4 regions of the Thalassotalea fonticola genome follow, and region 1 is predicted to be linked to each of the others. Evidence: predicted binding sites of a transcription regulator. Region 1 holds the regulator's gene; each other region holds the start of a gene.

Region 1 (6,370 bases):
CAGTACGACTTATAAATTGAACTCGAATTGTTCTTGAAGTGTCTATGCCATCTTCATTAACGGTTGCAGCAGTGTTTGCTGTTTTACCGTTTAACCCAGTGATATCACAAAACACATCGTATAAAGGTACCAAAGCAAAGCCAAAAGCGAACATAGCAAATACAGTAACAACAAGTTTCGTTACTCCTTTTTTCACTTTTTTGTTCATTGGCTGTGCCTGATCTTTAGTCATGTGTTTTCCCTATTACTTAATTTCCGGTGGTGTTGAGAATGTGTGATAAGGCGCAGGAGATGGAACTTCCCACTCTAAGCCTTCTGCACCATCCCAAGGTTTCGCCGGCGCTTTCTCACCGCCACGAATACATTTGATCACCAACACTAAGAATATTAGTTGTGACAAACCAAAGGCAAAACCACCAATGCTCACCCACTTGTTAAAGTCAGCAAATTGTAGGGCGTAATCTGGAATACGACGTGGCATACCAGCAAGGCCTAAGAAATGCATAGGGAAGAACAATAAGTTTACTGAAATTAGTGAACACCAGAAATGGAATTTACCTAACTTCTCGTTGTACATGTTGCCTGTCCATTTAGGTAACCAGTAATATGCTCCGGCATAAATAGAGAACAATGAGCCGGTAACCAATACGTAATGGAAATGCGCTACTACAAAGTAAGTATCATGATATTGAAAATCTACCGGCGTCATCGCCAACATCAATCCAGAGAAGCCACCAATAGTAAATAAAATCACAAACGCAATTGAGAACAACATCGGTGTTTCAAAGGTCATAGACCCTTTCCACATTGTTGCTACCCAGTTAAATACTTTAACCCCTGTTGGCACGGCAATTAACATGGTGCAGTACATAAAGAACAATTCACCAGCAAGCGGCATACCTGTGGTAAACATGTGATGCGCCCATACAATAAATGACAGGAAGGCAATCGATGATGTTGCGTAAACCATAGAGCTGTAACCAAATAATTTCTTACGTGCAAACGCAGGAATAATGGTTGAAACAATACCAAAGGCTGGCAATATCATGATGTAAACTTCAGGGTGGCCGAAGAACCAGAAAATATGCTGGAACATTACCGGGTCACCACCACCGGCAGCATTAAAGAAATCTGTACCAAAGTAGGTGTCGGTTAATACCATAGTTACGGTACCCGCGAGCACCGGCATAACGGCAATTAATAGGTAGGCAGTAATGAAAAAGGTCCACACAAATAATGGCATTTTCATGTAAGTCATACCTGGAGCACGCAAGTTCATAATGGTAACAACAATGTTGATTGCCCCCATAATTGACGAGATCCCCATAATATGAACAGCAAATACGAAGAACGCAGTACTACCATTTGAATACGTTGTCGATAGAGGTGCGTAGAACGTCCAACCAAAGTTAGGTCCGCCACCTTCCATAAACAATGAAGACAATAAAATGCCAAAGGCAAATGGTAATATCCAGAATGACCAGTTATTCAAACGAGGCAGTGCCATATCTGGAGCACCAATCATCATAGGTAACATCCAGTTAGCCAAACCGGTAAAGGCTGGCATGATGGCGCCAAATACCATGATCAAACCATGCACTGTGGTCATTTGGTTAAAAAAGTCTGGTTCTATTATTTGTAGGCCGGGCTGAAATAGCTCGGCCCGTATTACCATGGCCATTGCGCCGCCCGTAAGCAGCATAATGAATGAGAACCATAGATAAAGGGTACCAATATCTTTGTGGTTTGTTGTGTATAACCAGCGCTTAATGCCAGTCATTTTATGATCATGATGATCGTCTTCATGATGATCTAGTGTGTCTGTTGCTGTTGTCATAATCATTCCCCCTTATTTGGCTACATCTTTAGCTTGAACCATATCACCGGTGCTATTGCCCCAGGCGTTACGTTCATAAGTAATTACTGCGGCCATCTCTTGTGGAGATAACTGTGCAGCAAAGCCCATCATGGCAGTACCTGCTTTACCATCGGCTACCATGCTAATGTGTGCATTAACATCGCCAGTGGCAATGGGGCTACCTTTTAAGGCTGGGAATGCTGGTGGCATACCAGCGCCTGAAGCTTGGTGACAAGCGGCACAACTGGTGTTGTATACTGCTTCACCTTTGCTCATCAACTCATCCATAGATAAGTCGTCTAAACTAACTTCTGCTGTCTCAACGGCTACTGCTTCTTCAACCGCTGCAGCAGGTGCCGCGTCAGAAATCGATGCGCCATCATTACCTGAAACTGCAGCCTTAACATCGGCAGGTTGTACTGCTTGGCCTGTGTTGTTATCCCAGGCGTTACGCTCATAAGTTACAACGGCAGCAATTTCTTTAAGTGATAATTGCTTGCCATAACCTTGCATACCTGTACCAGAACGGCCATTGAAAACTACATTAATGTGATCGCCAAGTTTATCTGCACTTGTTGCCATTTCGCTGCCTTTAAGAGCAGGGAATGCAGGAGGTAAACCCATACCTGTAGGTTGGTGACATGCAGCACAGTGCGCGGCATAAGTTTGTTCACCCAGTGTCATTAATTCTTCCATAGGAAGTTTAGCGGTAAGCGATTGTGCTTCTGCTTCCGCGGCTTTAGTCATGGCAATTTTTTGCTCATTAATCCAAAGCTCGTAATCAACTTCCGAGCGAACATCAACAACTATCGGCATGTAACCATGATCTTTACCACAAAGCTCAGCACACTGGCCGCGATAAATACCTGGTTCATTTACAAGTGTCCAAGCTTCATTGATGAAACCTGGGTTAGCATCTTGTTTAACTGCAAATGCTGGTACCCACCACGAATGGATTACATCATCGGAAGTGATCAAGAAACGAACTTTGCGGTTTACTGGGATTACTAATGGCTTATCTACTTCTAAAAGATAATTTTCATTTGACCACTTTTCGCCATTGTCACCTTCACGGTTATCAAATTGTGATTTAGGTGTAGACAAAACACTGTAAAACTCAATATCTTGATCAAAATATTTGTAATGCCATTTCCATTGTGAACCAGTAACCTGAACGGTGATATCAGAATTACTGTTATCTTCCATATTAATTAATGTAGTGGTCGCAGGCCATGCCATACCGATAAGGATTAAAATTGGAATCGCGGTCCAAAGAATTTCTACTTTGGTGCTTTCATGAAATGTGGCAGGTTTTGCCCCTTTGGACTTTCGATGGAATATCATTGACCAGAACATAGCGCCAAAAACAACGACACCAATTACCGTACAAATCCACATTACCAACATATGCAGTTCATAGACATTTTGGCTGACATCTGTCACCCCTTTTGTCATATTCAGTTGCATATCTGCCCAAGCTGAACTGGAAATTAAACTTCCCAACAACAGCCAACCCAGGTTACGTCTCTTCACTCGACATCTCCTCTGCTTTATTAGCCTAGAAAATACAGAAATAAGGACAAGATACATCTTTATTCGATGTCTCTAATTTCCGTAATTTATTTTTATTATTGTGTTACGTAAAAAACCTACATCGATGAATGGGGTAGGGAGTCTACAGTGTAATATTTGTATATTATCCACTCTAGAATTACTTAATTTTTAAACAAGGTCTAGTGCTTTGTTAGAAAAAAGTTAATTTTTTTAATGAGAAATCTGTAGAGCAAATACTACTAAATTTGAATGGGTTAGGCGAAATTAAAGGGGTGCAGGCAAAAGAAAAAGGCTAAATTAAATAAATAATTCAGCCTTTTTGTAGTTCGTTTTTTGTACTGGTAAAGTCGCTATAGACTACATCCAGTCAGCACTACGAATAACACCAACAGCTAGACCTTCAATATTGAAATGTTGGTTGGCTAAATCAACAACGATAGGTGAAAAATCTTCATTTTCAGCATGTAAATAAACCACATTACCGTCACGTTTATAGCGCTTTACGGTGACATCATCTTCAACTCGAGCAACAACAACTTGCCCATTTTGAATATCAGTTGTTTGATGCACCGCTAATAAATCACCGTCTAAAATACCAATATCCTTCATGCTCTCGCCATTTACCCGTAATAGGTAATCAGCGGCAGGATGAAACAGGTTGCCATCTATTTTGTAATGCTCTTCAACATGCTCTTGCGCCAATATTGGTTCACCGGCGGCAACTCGGCCAATTAATGGTAAACCTTCTTCTTCAATATGCTCTTCGGCTAAACGAATGCCACGAGAAGTACCTGGCAACATTTCGATAAAGCCTTTTTTAGCGAGAGCCTTTAAATGCTCTTCAGCCGCATTCGCCGACTTAAAACCAAAGAAGTCAGCAATTTCAGCACGCGTAGGTGGCATTCCGGTATCGGCTATCTTTTCTTTAATGAGATCAAATATTTGTTGCTGTCTATTGGTAAGTGGGCGCATATTATTTTTGAGTAACCTGTTTTTCTGTACAGTACATTGTACTGTCAGTATATACAGCTATAAATTAAACGCAACTTATTATTTTTAAATACTAATTTGTGTGTGTGGTTTCCAGTTCCAATTGATATTTTGTCCAGAGGGGGGAAATTGCATATTTAAGTCAATTCCCAACTATGCAAAGTAGGAATGTTTATAAAGTATTGTTATATTTGACTTTATATGGATGGTCTATGTGAAATAGGAGCTGACAGTAAAAATACTTTATGTTGGGTGAGCTTATAAGCGCGATAACGGTGAGTAGAGTTACATAGCACTAACCAATAGGCATCATTGAGAGGTTTAAAAAAATGAAATGTGAAATTTGGTTCAAGGCCCTTATATGCTCCCATGCAGGCTATTGAGTAAAGCAACCAATGCCCAAGTTTGCACCTCGATCCGTCCCTTCAGTGCCATGAGCCACCATTCGATATTAGAAAAACACTCCGTCATCCCATCATGCTTTTGGATGGGATCTCCTCCAGTTTTAAGGTGACTTCATCCGGCAGGTTTGTGCCATGAACGGAAGTATTGAACGAACCAATTTAGCCATTAATGATTTCGACATATAGGCTTTGTATATCATGTTTATTTAAATCTTTTACTAATTTTTGAGTATATTTTGCGTATATTTCGGAGTCGGGGTTTAAATTCAATATTTTGAATAATGGAATTAGCGCTTTTTTTAAATGAGATAACTTAATTTCTAAAGGTACTTTGTCAGTTCTTCCAAACACATAAAAAACATGCTCATATTTTTTTGAATAATCTATGTACTCAGCACAAATAGAATACCTTTCAGCCTCTATCAAGTATTCATACGTAGGGTCAAAAGTTAGTTGGGCATATTGCTTGTTTGATAAGTGATATTGATAAAAAATGTCTAGGACTTCATTACCTAAACCTAAGTATCTACAAATACTTGCAAAGGTTTTAAACTTTTCCTTTGTGGGATCAGAATTATACTCTTTTAAAGCTATATTTTTTCTTGCTACCAGCTTATCTTTTGCGTCAGGGTATACCTTAGCAAGCTCACCCCATGTAGATAAACCAAATGATAATCTAACTCCCGCCCATTCACTACTCTCAGAGGTATTGTCAAAGAAGTATACAAACTTATCTAATGCTGATTGATATTTTTCACTGTAAAAATCACTTACGCCATCGGTTAAAACACTCTTTAAATCCATGTAGCAGCTTCCTATAAAAGTAAAAGCCTGTACAAGAAGAACAGGCTAAAATGATAGCTTCAATATTAAATTAAAACACAATACTGAATGGCGGGTTATCGCTCAAAGCCGACTATTCTAATAATCATCAATAATATAAGTAGCCATCTCAAAAACTGATGCTAACCGATTTTCACCATTTCGCATAATTCTATGAAGAGGAGCGTCAATATTGGGTATATAGATATCGTTCTTCATTTCAATTCTAAGTAAAGCTCGTTCACGTTCCGTTAAATGATTTTCATGAAGTTTTTCTAATTCAGCGGTATCTAACCAAATACCAGCACAACCAGGACACTCATCTATTTCTAAGACTTTTAATGGACTAAAATACCGTCTCATCATTACTGTATTTTCACACTTAGGGCATTTAATCCTCTCTTTTTCGTTCAGAGAAGTGTTTTTGAATTGTCTTAGATGTTTTACTAATGCGGAACCACGAACACTTTTAGGGTCTTTAAATTTATCCAATTCAGAGTTATCAAAGAATGCTCCACCGCAGCTTTCAGATATTTCAATTTCCATACCGCCAACCTTAATGGTTTTAAGTTGAGTACCTGTTCTTGGGCATTTCATTTAACTGCTTTCCTTGTTCATTTGAATTTAAACTACGTAATACTGAAAGAGACACAACTTCAGCTATCATCTCTCAATATAGCCTCTGGGCGACCTTAATCATTTGTAAATATACAATACATGATGTTATTGTAAAACCACAAGT
Region 2 (6,370 bases), 2.2 Mb from region 1:
CACTAGAGCTTTGGCGATATTGTTTAACAACGTTTGTCGATGTTGTGGCGCAATAAACTGTAGAGTAAAGTTCAACACAATAACGGAAGCGTTGTGCATGTCTTCAGCTAAAATGTCACCTTGTTTTACCATACAAGGTGTTTTTGCTTTAAAAGCGTTGACGTGAATTTGACAACGTTCAACCATTTCTTTTGAGTTATCAATAGATATAATTTTGCAATTATCGGCAATAATATTCTGTCGCATTGCTAAACTTGCTGCGCCCAGAGAGCAACCCAGATCGTAAATGTTAGTGTCATCTTGCGCATAACGAGCACTTAGTTGACCAATTGTTTCAATAATCGTGCTGTAACCCGGTACAGAACGCTTGATCATGTCAGGAAATACTTCGACCACTTGGGCGTCAAAGCGGAAATCTTCAACGCGTGTTTTTGGTGATGAATAAATTAAATCTTTTTCTTTAGAACTCATGAATATACAGATTTTAAAAAGCGTATAAACATTTTATCCTAAAAGTTCGCGTTATAAAAATTAATGTCATTTGTTTTTTACTAAAAGTTACGGTTAAAGACTCTAATTCAGGTGACATTGGTGTTGATTGCTTTATAATAACCGCTTTTAAATTTAGGCATCTTGTTTGCTGCAAAAATGATTTTTATCACTGATAGAAACAGCGCAAACCATAGTTGATTTAGTGATATTTATAACTAGAAAAACTCTTACTAAGATGCATAGCAAAATTATATTCAGGAATTATCAATAATGCGTAGCTTATTTTGTGGTGAGGTTAACGAATCTCACGTAGGTCAAGAAGTAACACTTTGTGGTTGGGTTAACCGTCGTCGTGACTTGGGTGCGGTGATCTTTGTTGATTTACGCGACCGTGAAGGTTTAGTACAAGTTGTTTTTGATCCTGATTTACAAGACGTGTTAGCGACAGCAAATACTTTGAGAAATGAATTTTGTGTACAAATTAAAGGTAAGGTTCGCGCTCGTCCTGAATCACAAGTGAATAAAACTATGGCAACGGGGGCAATTGAAGTTTTAGGTTTAGAGCTTAATATTTTAAATAAATCTGCACCGTTACCGCTTGATTCCAACCAAGAAAATAGTGAAGAAAACCGACTTAAGTATCGTTATTTAGATTTACGTCGTCCTGAGATGACTGAACGTTTACGTTTTCGTGCAAAAGTAACATCACAAGTTCGCGCTTCATTAGAAGCCCAAGCGTTCATGGATATTGAAACACCAATCCTTACGGCTGCAACGCCTGAAGGAGCGCGCGATTATTTAGTACCTTCACGTACGCAAAAGGGCAACTTCTTTGCTTTACCACAATCACCACAATTATTTAAACAATTGCTGATGATGTCAGGTATGGAACGTTACTACCAAATCGTAAAATGTTTCCGTGATGAAGATTTACGTGCTGACCGTCAACCTGAATTTACTCAAATAGATATTGAAACGTCTTTCATGTCTGCTGAGCAAGTGATGGCTGTTGCTGAGAAAATGATCCGTGAATTATTCGAAAGTCTGCTAAATGTAGATTTGGGTGAATTTCCGCACATGACTTACGCAGAGGCAATGACTCGTTACGGCTCAGATAAGCCAGATTTGCGTAACCCGCTTGAAATCGTAGATGTTGCTGATATTTTAAAAGACGTTGAATTTAAAGTTTTCTCAGGTCCTGCTAATGATCCAAAAGGTCGTGTATCGGTAATTAAAGTACCTGGCGCGGCAGCAGAACTTTCACGCAAAAAGCTTGATAATTACACCAAGTACGTTGGTATTTACGGCGCTAAAGGTATGCCGTGGTTAAAAGTAAACGACGTGGATGCAGGTCGTGACGGATTACAATCACCAATCTTGAAGTTCTTATCAGATGAAGAAGTAACGGCGTTATTAACACGAGTTAATGCAGCGACCGGCGATATTATTTTCTTCGGCGCTGACACATATAATGTGGTTACAGAATCATTAGGCGCACTTCGTCTTAAACTTGGTGAAGATTTAGGTATGGTTTCAGATGAGTGGAAACCTCTTTGGGTTGTTGATTTCCCAATGTTTGAAGAAATTAATGGCGGCTTACACGCCTTGCATCACCCATTTACTGCACCAACAAAAGTAACGGCTGAAGAACTTGAAGCTAATCCAATTGGTGCATTATCGAATGCTTACGATATGGTGTTAAACGGCTGTGAGTTAGGTGGTGGTTCTGTTCGTATTCATAATGAAGATATGCAAGCGGCAGTATTTAGAATTTTGGGGATCAGCGATGAAGAAGCACAAGAGAAATTTGGTTTCTTATTAGAAGCGCTGCGCTACGGTACACCGCCACATGCAGGCTTAGCCTTTGGTTTAGACCGTATCGTAATGTTAATGACTGGCGCTACATCAATTCGTGACGTTATGGCATTCCCGAAAACAACAACGGCGGCATGCCCATTAACGAATGCACCAAGTAAAGCAAATCCGGCTCAACTTGTAGAACTTGGTATACAAGCCATTCCACAAGAGCCAGAAGAAGCTGACGCTGAGTAGTGTTTAATGTGTTGTCAAAAAGCCTTGTTTGAGTGATCAAACAAGGCTTTTTTGTACATTGATGTACTTATACCCGACAGGCATGGAGCCTTTTGAGGGTTATGTTTTTTAGAAACGAGAAACGAAAAGCATGGATTACCGCATCCGCGGCAATGACGGTGTTTAATTACGTCATACCCTGCTTGTTCGAGTATCCATATGGTTGTGATGTCGCCGCTGTTAGGGAGTATATAAAGAGTCGAAATGTAAGCTACTTTTATTTCCTGTTTTTCTGTGTCATCTTAATAGCAAAATATTTATAAGTATAAAAATTTTAATGAGCATAATTTTAGGAATCGACCCAGGTTCACGGCTAACCGGTTATGGCGTTATTGAAAAGCAGGGACGAAAATTTACCTACCTAGGCAGCGGTTGCATTAAAACCTTGTCTGCCGGCGATAACCATCCTGAACGACTGCAAATCATCTTTGCCGGTGTATCTGAACTGATCTTGCAATTTAAACCCGACATGGTTGCTGTTGAGCAAATATTTATGGGCTTAAACCCCGGTGGAGCGCTTAAGCTAGGCCAAGCTCGAGGCGCGGCAATAGTTGCTGCTACCAACAACGGTATTGAAGTATCTGAATATTCGGCAAGGCAAATAAAACAAGCCGTTGTTGGCACGGGGGCGGCTGATAAATCACAAGTACAGCATATGGTGAAATCATTTTTAAAACTACCGGCAACACCGCAAGAAGATGCTGCTGATGCACTCGCGGTAGCAATTTGCCATGCGCACAGTTATGAATCATTGATAAAAATGTCTGGCCGAGCAACTAAAACCGTACGTGGCCGCCTTAGATAAGTATCAGGGGCAGAATCATTAATCGACGCACTAGCGTTGTCCCGAATACGATTCGGGATCTTATTTAGATCTGACCCTAATTATTTTTGTTTACTATATATTTATACAGTGGTATTGTTTGCATATTAAATCGCACCAACAATAATAGGAAATAGCGGTGATAGGACGTTTACGCGGCATTTTAATTGAAAAGCAAGCACCTGAAATATTACTTGAATGTAATGGCGTAGGTTATGAAGTTACCTTGCCCATGACAAGCTTTTACCATCTGCCCAAGCTTGAGCAAGAAGCGGTGATCTATACCCATTTTGTAGTGCGTGAAGATGCACAATTACTGTATGGTTTTGCCAATCAAACTGAACGTAAGCTGTTTCGTTTGTTGATTAAAGTAAACGGTGTCGGTCCTAAATTAGCTCTCGCGATTTTATCAAATATGTCAGCCGGGCAATTCGTGCATTGTGTAACTCTTGATGATGTTGCCACAATAGTTAAAATTCCAGGTGTTGGTAAGAAAACTGCAGAGCGATTACTCATTGAAATGCGTGATAAGTTAAAAGACTGGGGTAATGATATCGCTACACCAGCAACAGATAATATGCCAATAGACTTAATTTCAGCTGATAGCTCTTTGGTAACAGCGGCTTCTAATAAGGATGATGCAATTACCGCCTTGGTATCTCTTGGTTATAAGCCTGTACAAGCAGATAAGGCGGTTAAAGCAATTTTTGCTGACGATATGAGTTCAGAAGAGTTGATCCGTGATGCTCTTAAATCAATGCTATAAAATTAAACAACAAATAAATAAGTAAACACTATGATTGAAGCAGACAGGCTAATACAACCAGAGCGCATAATAGAGCCAACGGCAAATCGTGAAGAAGAAACCATAGACAGGGCTATTCGCCCTAAAATGCTTGCCGATTATACCGGTCAAGATCATGTAAAAGAGCAAATGGAAATCTTCATTCAAGCGGCTAAAAATCGCGGTGAACCCCTTGATCATTTGCTTATATTTGGCCCTCCCGGTTTAGGTAAAACAACGCTTGCAAACATTGTCGCCAACGAAATGGACGTGAATATTCGCACCACCTCAGGTCCAGTCTTGGAAAAGGCCGGTGACTTGGCCGCACTATTGACCAACCTTGAAGAAAACGATGTATTATTTATTGATGAAATTCATCGATTAAGCCCTGTGGTAGAAGAGATTTTGTACCCAGCAATGGAAGATTATCAATTAGATATTATGATAGGTGAAGGGCCTGCTGCTCGTTCAATTAAACTGGATTTACCGCCTTTTACTCTTATTGGCGCAACAACAAGAGCTGGCTCTTTAACGTCACCGCTGCGTGATCGTTTCGGCATTGTTCAGCGTTTAGAATTTTATAAAGTTGCTGATTTAAAAGATATTGTCAGCCGGTCTGCGCACTTTTTAAATGTCGATTTAAATGAAGAAGGTGCATTTGAAATTGCAAAACGTTCGCGTGGAACACCGCGTATTGCCAATCGATTGTTACGCCGGGTACGAGATTATGCTGAAGTAAAAACGACAGGTGAAGTAGGGCAGGAAACAGCATCTAAAGCATTGAACATGCTTGAGGTTGACACCGAAGGCTTTGATTTAATGGATAGAAAGTTATTACTCGCCATTATTGATAAATTTTCTGGTGGCCCTGTAGGCTTAGATAATGTTGCCGCCGCTATTGGTGAAGAGCGTGAAACCATTGAAGATGTAATAGAGCCTTATTTAATTCAACAAGGCTTTTTACAACGCACACCTCGTGGACGAATTGTTACTGACAATGCCTACCTACATTTTGGTTTAGACAAACCAACAAATAAATAGTCGAGTTTTTCTACTCAATTAAAGATGACCTGATTTCAATCAGGTCGTCTTTTGTTTTGATATTGGTATTAAATTTATTACTGTGCTTTAGACCTTGAAAATACGCTGTATAGAATAGGTAAAATAAACAAGGTTAAAAACGTAGCGGTAACCAAACCACCAACAATCACAGAGGCTAAAGGCTTTTGAATTTCAGCGCCAACGCCGTTTGATAATAACATTGGCAATAAACCCAATGCGGAAGTTAACGCGGTCATTAATACCGGACGCAATCTTGATACTGCCCCTTCAAAAGCTGCATTAGTTATCGACGCGCCATCTACTACTCGTCGATTGATACTTTCAACCATTACCACACCATTTAACACAGCGACTCCAAATAAGGTAATAAAGCCTACGGAGCTAGGAACCGATAGATACTGCCCAGAAAAGTACAATGAGAATACGCCGCCGATAATCGCTAAAGGAACATTTACTAATATTAAGGCCGCTTGCCCGATAGAACCAAATGAGAAATAAAGTAGCAAAGCAATCAATGCCAGTGAAATTGGTACTACTATCATTAACCTTTTCTGTGCACGCTGTTGCGATTCAAATTGTCCGCCAATTAATACCGAGTAACCAGCTGGTAAATCAACTTTATTGTTTATAACTGCACGTATATCAGCAACCACGCTCCCCATATCGCGGCCTTGTACATTAGCTTGAATTACTACTCGGCGTTGTACATCATCGCGCCTTATTTGCGGCGGTCCTGATTCAATGCCAACGTTAGCAACATCACCGAGCCTTACCCAAGCACCGGTTGGTGATTGTATGCGCAGCTCAGAAATTTTGTCCTGCTTATTGCGAAACTCTTCAGCAAGTCTTACATAAATGTCATAACGTTCATTACCATTAATTATCTGTCCGGCAGCTTGCCCCCCAAGGCCGTCTCTAACAACCCTCATAACATCATCAACTGACAAACCATAACGAGAAAGTTGTCGACGATTTGGGCTTATCACCAGTTGTGATTCACCAACTATTTGTTCAATGGCAACGTCTCTGGCACCATTGACATCTTTAATAGCACTTTCTATCTCTAAGCCTTTTTCGGCCAGCACTGTTAAATCAGGGCCAAATAGTTTAATGGCAAG
Region 3 (6,370 bases), 1.9 Mb from region 1:
GGTAATCGCTATATTAGCGTTGGTATTTACTGTCTTTCCGTTTGAAGATAATGGCGTTCACTTAGAGCCATCTTCACTTTTTTATGGCTTTGGTCATGAAGCCCTTGTAACCGTCTGTGGATTAATGATCATCGGTCATGCTTTAGTAAGAACAGGTGCACTTGAACCTATTGGCCGTAATTTAGCCAAGCTCTGGAAAATAAGCCCTACTCTCTCGTTATTGGTTACTTTACTTGTTGCCGGAACATTAAGTGCGTTTGTAAATAACACGCCTATTGTAGTGTTATTTTTACCGATATTAATCAGTGTCGCGATACGGACAAAAACTGACTCTTCACCGATGTTATTACCAATGGGGCTGGCTACATTGGTAGGCGGTATGACAACAACGATAGGTACATCGACCAATCTCTTAGTTGTCAGTGTTGCCAGTGATATGGGCTTTCGCCGTTTTGGTATGTTTGACTTTGCCCCGCCGGCTTTAATCGCTGCCGCAATCGCTATTATATATTTGTGGCTAATTGCACCAAGAATTATTCCTGATCGTACGCCTTCTTTACCTGATACATCTCCGAGGATCTTTGGCGGATATTTAAATATAAATGAAGAAGGCTCATGTGTAGGTAAAACCGTTGCTGAAATAAGAAAGCTTACCGATAATCAAATGTTGATAGAGTTTATTCAACGTAAACCCGATTACCGCAATGTTATTCCCCTACCCGATACAAAAATTAAAGCCGGCGATCGCTTAAAAGTTAAAGATTATCCAGACAGGTTAAAAGAATATGAAACCGTTTTAAACGCGACATTGCATACCGAGAAACATAAAGTAGACTCTGAGCACCCTTTAGTTGAAGAAAAACAAACCTTAGCCGAAATTGTCGTTATACAATCGTCTGGCCTTAATGGCCAAACCTTAAAGCAAGCTAATTTTAAAGAGCGTTTTGGTGTAGCCGTATTAGCTCTGCATCGTGATGGTAAAGCCATGGACCTTGGCCGCAGAAGTCTAAATAAGGTGCCAATTCAAACAGGCGATGTACTACTTGTTCAAGGTGACGATGAGCAAGTAAATGTCCTGAAGGCAGCGCGTGGTTTGCTTATTATTGATGGCGCGGCAAACTTGCCCTACTCTAAAAAAGCTCCCCTTGCTCTTGGCATTCTTATCTCTGTAATCTTAGTCGCGGCTTTAGGGCTATTGCCCATTGCAGTAAGCTCTCTCTGTGGCGTATTGATATTATTAGCAACAAAATGTATTAACTGGGATGATGCATCTTCAGCATTAAGTAGCCAAGTGATCCTCATCGTTGCGGCATCACTGGCACTGGGTGCAGCGATGATGAAAACAGGTGGCGCTGAATATATGGCACAAATGTTTGTTGCCTTAGCGTTTGATTTGCCTCCGGCAGGTATTTTGTCAGCGTTAATGCTGCTGCTTGCTGTACTCACCAACATTGTTTCCAATAACGCTGCTGCAGTTATAGGTACGCCTATAGCAATATCGGTTGCTAATCAGCTAAACGTACCGGTAGAGCCGTTTGTATTAGCGGTATTATTTGGCGCTAACTTAAGCTTTGCCACACCAATGGCTTACAAAACCAATGTATTAGTAATGAATGCAGGTGGTTATAAGTTTTCTGACTTCATGCGTGTAGGCATACCACTTATTATTTTAATGTGGGTCACCTTGTCATTTGTTTTAAGTTGGATGTATTTGTAGAGACGTATTTTAGCAAGCGTTTTCTCTACTTATTGAACAACAGATTGTTTCTTTTTTCCTTCAAAGCACCTATACTGTACATATTTACAGTATAGGTGCTTATGAAAATAATTCCGATATATGCAGAAGCTGGAATTACTGGCTTTGAATCTCCTGCAGCAGAATACAAAGAGCTAGGTTTATCATTAGATCAACTATTGATAAATCATCCCGATGCCACCTTCATTGGCCAAGCCAGTGGTGACTCGATGCAAGGCGTAGGTATTTATGATGGTGATATTTTAATTGTTGATCGGTCACTGAATTGTAAAAACGGCGATGTGATAGTCGCTAACTACAATGGTTGCTTTGTTTGCAAAATTCTCGATAAAGTACAAGCAAGGTTAGTTTCAGCATCATCAACACACTCGCCTGTTACCATTACCCGTGGTGATGACTTTCAAATTGAAGGTGTCGTTACCCGTTCTATTCGCTTACATCAGCAAGCGCCAGAAATCATCGCATGTATGCTTTAGTTGATGCGGTATCTTTTTATGCTTCGGCAGAAAAGGTTTTTGATCCAAGCATAAGAAACCGTCCGGTTGTGGTGCTAACCAATAACGATGGTTGTATTTGTGCTGTTTGCCCTATTGCCAGAAAGCTTGGCATTCCTAAATTTAAGCCTTACTTTCAAGTAAAAAATTTTTTAGAAAAGCACAGTGTTGTCGTACGCTCATCAAATTATGAGTTATATGCTGACTTATCAGAAAAGATGATGAATGTTATATCGCGATTTTGTGACAACCAGCATATCTACTCGATTGATGAAGCATTTCTGTCTTTTAACAATTATGCCTGTATTAATGATTGGCACGATTATGGTCAGCAAATACGCAAAGCTATTTGGAAAGAAACTCGTTTACCTGTGGGTGTAGGCTTTGGCTCTACGCCCACATTAGCCAAAGCCGCGAATCATGCCGCCAAAAAACTCAGTGGCTTTAATGGCGTTGCCATAGCCGATACTCATAAAAAAGATATTTTGCAACGCATGACGGTTGAACAAGTTTGGGGGATAGGTTCAAAGCTTGGCGCTAAGCTTAACGTGCTTGGGGTAAAGTCGGCGTTTGATTTGGCCAAGCAAAATCCGAAACAAATGCGTAAACAGTTTTCAGTGTTGGTGGAACGCACCATTAACGAATTAAATGGTATCAGTTGTTTGTCATGGGATGATGTAAAGCAGGCTAAAAAAGAAATATTTTCAACCCGTTCATTTGGCCAGCGTCTAACTGATTTTAATGCGTTGAGATCGGCATTAGTATTTCACGCCTACATTGTTGCCAAAAAAGTCCGTGAGCAACAATCACTGATCAAACGTATCAGTGTCTTTGCTTCAAGCTCTCCGCACGATGATGACTATTACAAAAACGCTGTGCAGGTGCAGTTTGCTTCACCAACCGATAACACTTTATACATTGCCTCCTGTGTAGCAACCGCGGTGCAAAAAATATACTACCCTGGAGTTAGATTTTATCGTTGTGGCGTTGGCGCAATAGAATTAGATACCAATATTTATCAGCCTGATTTATTTGCCAAAGACACTAACAATATTGAATTAATGCAGTGCCTTGATGCCATTAATAACCGCTATGGCTCAGGCACATTACAACTTGGCGCAATGAACACAGAGAAATTTCATATGCGACGCGAGTTTATGTCGCCAAGATTTACCAGCCAATGGCAAGATATTCCTAAAATACACTGCTAGAAACAATCTGATAAAACCATAATAATTAAGGCACTAGCACAACGGGAATACCAACAACATGAGCTAATTTATTGGCAACACTACCGAGTACTAAATCTCCAAAGACTGAACGCCCCCTACGCCCTAGAAAAAGCATATTGGCGTGTTCATTTTTAACTTGCTTACTCAATTCGTGCACTGGCTCACCAAAAATCAACTCACTTTCAAGGGGGATATTTTTTTCACTAAATTTAGCAATTAATGGCTTTATTACCTTGTCATTAATTCGTTTTTCTTCATCTTCACGGTTAAAAACAAAAGGGTCCACGCCGCCCACACTAATGGGTGTTATGTGTGGCCATTGCAAAACATAAACAAGCTTCACTCTGGCATCAGTAAATTCGGCAAGGTGTATAGCGCGCTCAACAGCTCTGTAACTCCATTCACTACCGTCAATACCAACAGTATATAAAACTTTATTCATTACTATACTCCTTCATTTAATCAAGTAAATTGCTTAGAACAGTGGTGTTTTTAGCCGTAAAATTTAAACGGTATTACACTTTAAATTATAGGGTATAGGAGGCTTTTCTTTTAATTAAACACCCTCAATGTGATCTAGATCAAATGAAAAAGGATATTAATTAAAAGGCGCTATAATGGCGCCTTTAGGGAAGTTATTGTTGCGTGAGGTTAATTCTTTCGAGCTAATTTTGTGAGTTTTTTATCTAATACCTGATTGAATTCCCAAGGGTAAAATACTTGCCCGGTTAGTTGGGTGGTTGGGAAAATAATTAAACATAAATCATCTTCTTCCATACCCGGTAACCATTTTTCTTTTAGCTCATCAAAGCTGATAAGTTTTGGCTGACAGTGGTCCCATTCGTCAGTCGCCCATAATGAAGCAGTTTCTTCTGTCGGCCAAAATGGCACGTAATCTTCTTCATTTTCAGTAAGCATTACCGCGCCGTGTTCGTCGGTTAAGATCCACGTTTGACGCTCGCTCATTAAATTCTGCATGAACAATTCATAACGTTGCTCATCAGAAAGTTTTACACTGTTTTTATCAATTAGAACCATAATTAGCCCTGCATACGTTGAGTAGAAGCTTTCGCCAGTTTCTCTAATAATACTTCAGTATCTTGCCAGCCAATACAGGCATCGGTGATACTTTGACCATAAGTTTCAACTTTATTATCAACAATATCTTGACGACCTTCTACCAAGTGGCTTTCAACCATTACACCAAAGATTGATTCATTACCGCTGGTCATTTGCGTACATACATCATCACAAACAAGCATTTGGTTCTCAAACTTTTTACTTGAGTTGGCATGACTGAAATCTACCATAATTTTAGCAGGTAAATTTACCGATTCTAGCTGTTCAGTAATTGCGTTAACATCTTCCGCTTGATAATTAGGCTTTTTACCGCCACGTAAAATGATGTGACAATCAGGGTTACCTTTGGTTTCAACAATAGCTGAATGGCCTAGTTTAGTTACTGATAAAAAGTGATGCGGAGCACTGGCTGCGCCTATCGCATCTATGGCAACTTTAATCGTGCCATCAGTACCATTTTTAAAGCCAACAGGACAAGATAAACCAGAAGCTAATTCACGGTGTACTTGTGATTCTGTGGTGCGAGCGCCAATTGCTCCCCAACACATAAGATCGGCCATATACTGCGGGGTGATCATATCTAAGTATTCACCGGCAGTTGGTAAGCCCATGTCGTTTAATTCTAGTAGCAATTTACGACCAATACGTAAGCCTTCATTGATTTGGAAACTACCGTCTAAATTAGGGTCATTGATTAGCCCTTTCCAGCCCACCGTAGTACGCGGTTTTTCAAAATAAACACGCATCACAATTTCAAGGCTGTCTTTGTATTTATTGCGTAATTTGTTTAAACGGCTGCCATATTCAAGCGCCGCAATAGGATCGTGTATTGAACATGGGCCAATAACCACTAACAAACGATCGTCTTTATTATTTAAGATGTTACTAATAGCGTCGCGACCACCAACAACACTTTTCGCAACTTTTTCATTCATACGATAGCGCTCGAGTAAAGCGACAGGAGGTAAAAGTTCTTTAAGTTTGTTAATACGAACGTCATCAGTTTGATAAAGCATGTTATTCTCTTTACGGGTAATTGTCTTAGTTAGGTTATTAATACCAAGTCCATTAAATAATTGATCATTTAGCGAGAATTAAAAGGATTATATACAAGGCATTGATTACAGAGAATGGTTGTTCCCTTGTCAAAATCAATAACGCAGTAGATAAGCCTTTTAAACTCGCCCTTTGGGAACTTGTAATAGCCGCGATAACTGCGCCAAATTGGTTTAATATAGAAATAACTATATAAAATAAATTTGGCTTGTTCTCCCGACTATTACATAGTTCTAAATTGGTCAATTATTTAATGGAGTTGGTATAAGTGCAATCTAACAGTGTTTTATAAACAAGCCAATGATAAATTGCCGCAAATGCTCTAATTAGGCAATTAATTCAAATAAATCATAAAAGCATCAATAAATTAGCAAACTAATCTATATTTATAATGGTTTGTTTTTATATAATAACTTTTACAAAATTATGCATAGGACCTGACAATGGTTAATGACACACTTCCCCTTATTGACTTACATCGACACCTAGACGGTAATATTCGTCCAGATACAGTTTGGGATTTAGCAGAGCAAAATGGTATTGCCTTACCTGTTGAACATTTTAAAGATTTTCTTCCTCATGTGCGCATTCAAGATAAAGCCAGTGATTTAATGGAATTTTTAGAAAAGCTCGATTGGGGTGTTAATGTATTGGCAAGTCTTGATGACTGCCAGCGCGTTGCCTATGAGAATGTAGAAGATTTATCTCTTGCCGGTATAGATTATGCTGAGCTTAGATTTTCACCTTATTAC
Region 4 (6,370 bases), 660 kb from region 1:
GAATAGATTCAATATATGCGTCTTTTAGCTCATCAAAACTTACATTTCGAAATGCCGGATTATTTACATCAGGTGAAATAGAACATGTACGGTTAGTTGGCCCTAACACACCTGCAACAAACCTTGGTTTATCCGGGGTTGTTAAACTTATTTCATCTGCAACTTGGCGAGCAATTTGTGCTGAAACTAAGTTTATCTCACGACTGATATCTTCCATATCGTAATCAGCCATGGCAATGGTAGTAGAGTTAAATGTATTAGTTTCAATAATATCAGCACCCGCTACTAAGTACTGACGGTGGATATCTTTTATAACTTCACTTTGGGTGATTGAAAGTAAATCATTGTTACCTTTCACATCACAATGCCAATCTGCGAACCTGGTACCTCGATAATCTTGCTCTTCAAATTTATGATCTTGGATCATAGTACCCATAGCACCATCAAGTACTAAAATTCGGTCTTGCAGTTGTTGCTCTAATAAAATAGTGGTTGGAGATTTCACCGTAATAGTTCCTGGTTCTGAATTAAATAATTGCTGCTTGTACTAATTTTAACAGAGCTAATTTTCAAGGTTGTAAGGAGTAATTTGATAAACATAATAATTTAGCCAATTGCTAAACAATAAGCAGCCATGGCTACGCCACTTGTTTTTTGGGATGCTATTTACATCATCAAATTTAAAATAATTTTCGGGTATGAAGGTATCAACTCCGACGTTTATATCGCGTTGATATTCATCACTTAAGGTACAAGCATCATATTCAGGATGTCCGGTTACAAAGACATGTTTCTTATCCTTTGTAGCAACCAAGTAAACTCCTGCTTGCTTAGATTCAGCTAAAATATTTAGTTCATCGACGCTTTGATAAATTGTTTTATCAATTTCACCATAGCGTGAATGCGGTACTGAAAATTCTTCTTCATAGCCACGTGTTAATGGTTCCATTGAATCTAATGTTTTATGAAGATACACACCTGAAAGCTTTTTATCCCGTAATTTTCGGTTTAAGCCATAACGGTAGTATAGCGCAGCATGCGCAGCCCAGCATGAATACATCGTTGATGTTACATTTGTTTGTGACCATTCAAACACTTCTACAATTTTGTCCCAGTAAGAAACATCTTCATAATTAAGCTGGCCTAAAGGAGCACCAGTAACAATCAAGCCGTCATAGTGTTTATGCTTAATATCATCGAATAAACAATAAAACTCATCTAAGTGTGCCTTAGGCGTATTTTTAGACTCATTTAAATTTAAACGTACAAATTCAATATTGATTTGCAATGGTGTATTGGAAAGCATGCGTAATATTTGAATTTCTGCTTCAATTTTATTAGGCATTAAATTCAATATTGCTACTTGCATTGGTCGAATATCTTGATTAACAGCCCTATTTTCAGACATGACAAAGATGTTCTCATTTGCGAGTACAGCCAAGGCAGGAAGTTGATCAGGGATTTTAATCGGCATTAATACAGACCTATGAAAGAGTAAAAACTTAATACTACCCAACCATATAGAAATGTCAACATCTAAACGTATAGACGTCTAAATAAACTTATTATTTACCTTTAGACATAAAAAAACCGCTCAGTGAGCGGTTTATTAAATAATAGTGTATTGAATATTATTCTACTTCAGCAACAACTTCTTCATCTTCTGAATCTTTAACAGTAGTGAGTAACAAGCCACGTAACTTAGCTTCTAACTCTTTCGCCATTGCTGTGTTTTCTGCAAGGTACTTAGTTGCATTTGCTTTACCTTGACCAATTCTTTCGCCCATGCAGCTGTACCATGCACCAGCTTTATCAACCATTTTATGCTTAACACCCAAGTCGATAAGCTCACCTAAACTATTGATACCTAAACCGTATAAAATTTGGAATTCAGCTTGTTTAAATGGCGGTGCAATTTTGTTTTTAACCACTTTAACACGGGTTTCGTTACCGGTAATCTCATCACCTTCTTTCACAGCACCAATACGACGGATATCTAGACGAACAGAAGCATAGAACTTCAACGCATTACCACCGGTTGTTGTTTCAGGGTTACCAAACATTACACCAATTTTCATACGAATTTGGTTAATAAAGATAAGCATGGTGTTTGATTGCTTTAGGTTACCAGTCAATTTACGCATTGCTTGTGACAACATGCGAGCTTGCAAGCCCATGTGACTATCACCCATATCACCTTCAATTTCAGCTTTTGGCGTAAGTGCTGCAACCGAATCGACTACGATAACATCTACCGCACCTGAGCGACTTAACATATCAACAATTTCTAATGCTTGTTCACCAGTGTCTGGCTGCGACACTAACAATTCATTAATATCCACACCAAGTTTTTCTGCATAGATTGGATCAAGAGCATGTTCAGCATCAACGAACGCACATACTTTACCATTGCGCTGTGCTTCAGCAATTACTTCTAAAGTAAGTGTCGTTTTACCACTAGATTCTGGACCATAGATTTCAACAACACGACCCATTGGTAAACCGCCAGCACCAAGGGCAACATCTAAAGCAAGCGAGCCGGTAGAAATTGTTTCTACGTTCATGCTTTGGTTATCACCTAGCTTCATGATTGAACCTTTACCGAATTGACGTTCAATTTGACCTAGGGCTGCTGATAATGCCTTTTCTTTATTTGCGTCCATTAAAATCTCCAATATTTTTCTATTTATCCAGTAGTTATGCACTCAGTATACTGTATAATAATACAGTATCAACTACTAAATTTTATTTTTTCTTAAAATCAACAACAAAAACACTTAACAACCTGATAAATAAGAAATTAATAATCTATTTATTTTTAATAAAAAATATAAACACACACAAGCGTGGTTTTATATACAGTAATAAAAATTAAAATTTAGATTTTTTATACAGTAGTTTAGTGATAATTATATTGTTAATTAATGATATCTTGCTTTGCGCTTCGAGTAATAATATTTTACCATCCATATACGCTATGAATCACGGCCTATTTTATCTATTTTCCAATTAATTTGCCGAACTCAAAATAACTTTAATAAATACAAAAGCTAATAAATGACAGACGATCTTTTTGCGCAATCTAATCACACCCCTATGATGCGCCAATATTTAAAAATAAAATCAGAATTCAAACATATTCTAGTGTTTTATCGAATGGGCGACTTTTACGAGTTGTTTTTTGATGATGCTAAAAAAGCCTCTGATCTACTGGACATATCTCTAACTGCCAGAGGAAAAACTGGTGGCAACGCAATACCTATGGCCGGTGTTCCTTATCATGCAGTTGAAAATTATTTAGCTCGACTGGTTCAAATGGGTGAATCCGTAGCCATTTGTGAACAAATTGGCGATCCAGCCACCAGTAAAGGACCGGTTGAACGAAAAGTTGTACGCATTGTTACACCCGGAACCATTTCAGATGAAGCATTATTAGAAGATAAGCAAGACAACTTACTTGTCTCTATTTTTGCTCATAAAGAAAAATTTGGCATTGCTTACCTTGATATGAGCAGCGGTCGCTTCGTCCTTTGCCAGCCAAACAATGAAGAGCAATTACAAGCTGAATTGCAACGCTTAACACCTGCAGAGTTACTATATCCAGAATCATTTGAACATACAGACTTGATTGAGCAAATAAAAGGCAAAAGACGTCGTCCTGACTGGGAGTATGATTTAGATACTGCGATCAAAATCTTAAATAAGCAATTTGGCACAAAAGAGTTGGTTGGCTTTGGCGTTGATGAATATCATTACGGCTTAGCTGCTGCTGGTTGCCTATTGCAATATGTCAAAGATACTCAGCGCAGTGAACTTCCACACATTAGAAGTATAAAAGCAGAAGCCTATGCTCAAGGGGTAATTTTAGATGCTGCCACCCGTAAAAACCTTGAGTTAACGCAAAACCTTTCAGGCGGTAGCGATAATACTTTAGCTTCGGTTCTTGATAAAACTGCATCACCTATGGGGTCTCGGTTATTAAAGCGTTGGCTGCACTTTCCGCTAAGGAACATAGAGGCACTAGAGAATCGTCAAAATGCAATTGCCGCAATTATTAGCGAGGACGTACAAACAGATATTTTCGATACCATTAAAGGTATTGGTGATATTGAACGAATTATCGCTCGAATTGCTCTTAGAAGCGCGCGCCCAAGAGATTTTGCCCGCTTACGTAATGCGTTGGGTTTGTTGCCAGAGCTTAATCAACTTCTGTTATTAAATTCTCAACCTTATATGCAGCAATTGGCAAATGTTAGCCGCCCAATTCCACAGTTACATGAATTGTTAAGTAAAGCCATTATTGAAAACCCACCAGTGTTGATTAGAGATGGTGGCGTATTAGCTCCCGGCTATAATAGCGAGCTAGATGAGCTGAGAAACTTAAGCCAAGGTGCGAGTAACTTCTTAGCAGAATTAGAACAACGTGAACGTGAAAAAACCGGGATCAGCACATTAAAAGTTGGTTATAACCGAGTTCATGGTTTTTATATTGAGATAAGTCGAAGAGAGTCAAATGAAGTACCTGTGGAATATATTCGCAGACAAACTCTTAAAAACAACGAACGATTTATTACCGAAGAGCTAAAATCTCATGAAGAGAAAGTTCTAACAGCACAAAGCCGATACCTTGCCTTAGAAAAACGCTTATACGATGAATTATTTGATCAACTTGCGCCATTTATTGAGCAATTACAATTATGCTCAGAGGCTGTTGCAAGTCTTGATGTATTAAATAACTTTGCCGAGCGTGCGCTTACATTAAATTATAATAAGCCGATGTTAAGTAAAGATCCGGGCATACACATTGATGCTGGTCGCCATCCAGTGGTTGAACAAGTTACTACTGATGCTTTTATCGCTAACCCGGTTGAATTATCACAGCAACGCAAAATGTTAATTATCACCGGGCCTAATATGGGCGGTAAATCTACTTACATGCGACAAACGGCGTTAATTACTCTGTTAGCGCATGTCGGCAGTTACGTGCCTGCCGACAATGCAAAAATAGGTTTAGTAGATAGAATTTTTACCCGAATAGGTGCGTCTGATGACTTAGCCAGTGGCCGCTCAACATTTATGGTAGAAATGACTGAAACAGCGAATATTCTACATAATGCAACAGAACAGTCGTTGGTATTACTTGATGAAATTGGTCGAGGTACCAGCACCTACGATGGTTTATCGTTGGCCTGGGCCTGTGCTGAGTATTTAGCGATAAATAGTAAAGCCTTTACTTTATTTGCCAGTCATTATTTCGAGCTTACTGAATTAGCTGAGCAACTCGATACGCTCGCTAATATTCACCTTGATGCAATGGAACATGATGACACAATTATTTTTATGCATGCTGTGCAAGAAGGGGCTGCCAGCAAAAGCTTCGGTTTGCAGGTAGCACAACTTGCTGGAGTTCCGAAAACGGTAATAAAACGAGCAAAACAGCGTTTACATGAACTTGAAATGCAAGCACCTGCGACAGTTATTACAAATCAACAAGCGGCTGAACTACAACAAGATATGTTTGTCGAAGAGCACCCGATGATTGCACAATTAAGAAACTTGAATATTGATGACATTACGCCGAGACAGGCGATGGATTTGTTATTTGAATTGAAAAACAAAGTGTAGCGCTGTTTTTATTCATCAAAAACAACGAAACCAGCGTAACGCTGGTTTCTTTTTATCCGGTAGTCACTTTATAGGCTAAGCCTGGAACAACGCTTCAATCGATAAATTTTGAGTCGATAAAATATCACGTAAACGTTTTAACGCTTCAACTTGAATTTGTCTTACTCGTTCACGAGTTAAGCCAATTTCATGGCCTACATCTTCAAGCGTAGCAGGTTCATAACCAAGCAAGCCAAAACGTCTTGCCAACACTTCACGTTGTTTTGAATTTAACTCATTTAACCAATGAACAATATTCTGTTTTATGTCGTTGTCTTGTAAATCAGATTCCGGACCTTGGCTTTTTTCATCAGCAATAACATCTAACAAAGCTTTGTCTGATTCGCCGCCAAATGGTGTATCTACAGATGTTATACGCTCGTTCAGTTTAAGCATTTTGCTCACATCGGCAACGGGTACATCTAATTTTTTAGCAATTTCTTCTGCTGTTGGTTCGTGATCTAGTTTTTGGATGAGTTCACGTGCGGCGCGTAAATATACATTAAGTTCTTTAACCACATGGATAGGAAGTCGAATGGTGCGGGTTTGATTCATGATAGCCCGTTCAATTGTTTGACGGATCCACCAAGTTGCATAAGTAGAGAAGCGAAAACCTCGTTCAGGGTCAAATTTTTCTACTGCGCGGATTAAGCCTAGGTTGCCTTCTTCAATTAAATCTAATAAAGGTAAGCCGCGATTATTATAT

What was found. The regulator LexA, encoded in region 1, represses DNA repair genes until DNA is damaged. The targets are predictions, from matches to a motif close to TACTGTATNNNNATACAGTA.
Region 2: a site for LexA is predicted at 3,480-3,499, ahead of ruvA (Holliday junction branch migration protein RuvA). Genes of this name have one in related genera too.
Region 3: a site for LexA is predicted at 1,790-1,809, ahead of RI844_RS03530 (LexA family protein). Genes of this name have one in related genera too.
Region 4: a site for LexA is predicted at 2,712-2,731, ahead of recA (recombinase RecA). Genes of this name have one in related genera too.

Annotation. Positions count from the first base shown of each region.
Region 1 covers NZ_CP136600.1:3,849,037-3,855,406, forward strand. Annotated here, with positions in the region: gene RI844_RS15685 (cytochrome c oxidase assembly protein) at 1-232, opposite strand, end outside; gene ctaD (cytochrome c oxidase subunit I) at 245-1,780, opposite strand; gene coxB (cytochrome c oxidase subunit II) at 1,850-3,391, opposite strand; gene lexA (transcriptional repressor LexA) at 3,770-4,384, opposite strand; gene RI844_RS15705 (hypothetical protein) at 4,966-5,610, opposite strand; gene RI844_RS15710 (TFIIB-type zinc ribbon-containing protein) at 5,728-6,225, opposite strand.
Region 2 covers NZ_CP136600.1:1,144,346-1,150,715, reverse strand. Annotated here, with positions in the region: gene cmoA (carboxy-S-adenosyl-L-methionine synthase CmoA) at 1-471, opposite strand, end outside; gene aspS (aspartate--tRNA ligase) at 763-2,544, shown strand; gene ruvC (crossover junction endodeoxyribonuclease RuvC) at 2,861-3,388, shown strand; gene ruvA (Holliday junction branch migration protein RuvA) at 3,546-4,172, shown strand; gene ruvB (Holliday junction branch migration DNA helicase RuvB) at 4,203-5,231, shown strand; gene RI844_RS04840 (efflux RND transporter permease subunit) at 5,309-6,370, opposite strand, start outside.
Region 3 covers NZ_CP136600.1:864,922-871,291, reverse strand. Annotated here, with positions in the region: gene RI844_RS03535 (SLC13 family permease) at 1-1,717, shown strand, start outside; gene RI844_RS03530 (LexA family protein) at 1,819-2,232, shown strand; gene RI844_RS03525 (Y-family DNA polymerase) at 2,220-3,461, shown strand; gene RI844_RS03520 (universal stress protein) at 3,487-3,924, opposite strand; gene RI844_RS03515 (DUF2750 domain-containing protein) at 4,134-4,520, opposite strand; gene aroG (3-deoxy-7-phosphoheptulonate synthase AroG) at 4,523-5,578, opposite strand; gene add (adenosine deaminase) at 6,062-6,370, shown strand, end outside.
Region 4 covers NZ_CP136600.1:4,510,865-4,517,234, reverse strand. Annotated here, with positions in the region: gene metH (methionine synthase) at 1-511, opposite strand, end outside; gene RI844_RS18640 (homoserine O-succinyltransferase) at 563-1,474, opposite strand; gene recA (recombinase RecA) at 1,632-2,663, opposite strand; gene mutS (DNA mismatch repair protein MutS) at 3,058-5,625, shown strand; gene rpoS (RNA polymerase sigma factor RpoS) at 5,701-6,370, opposite strand, start outside.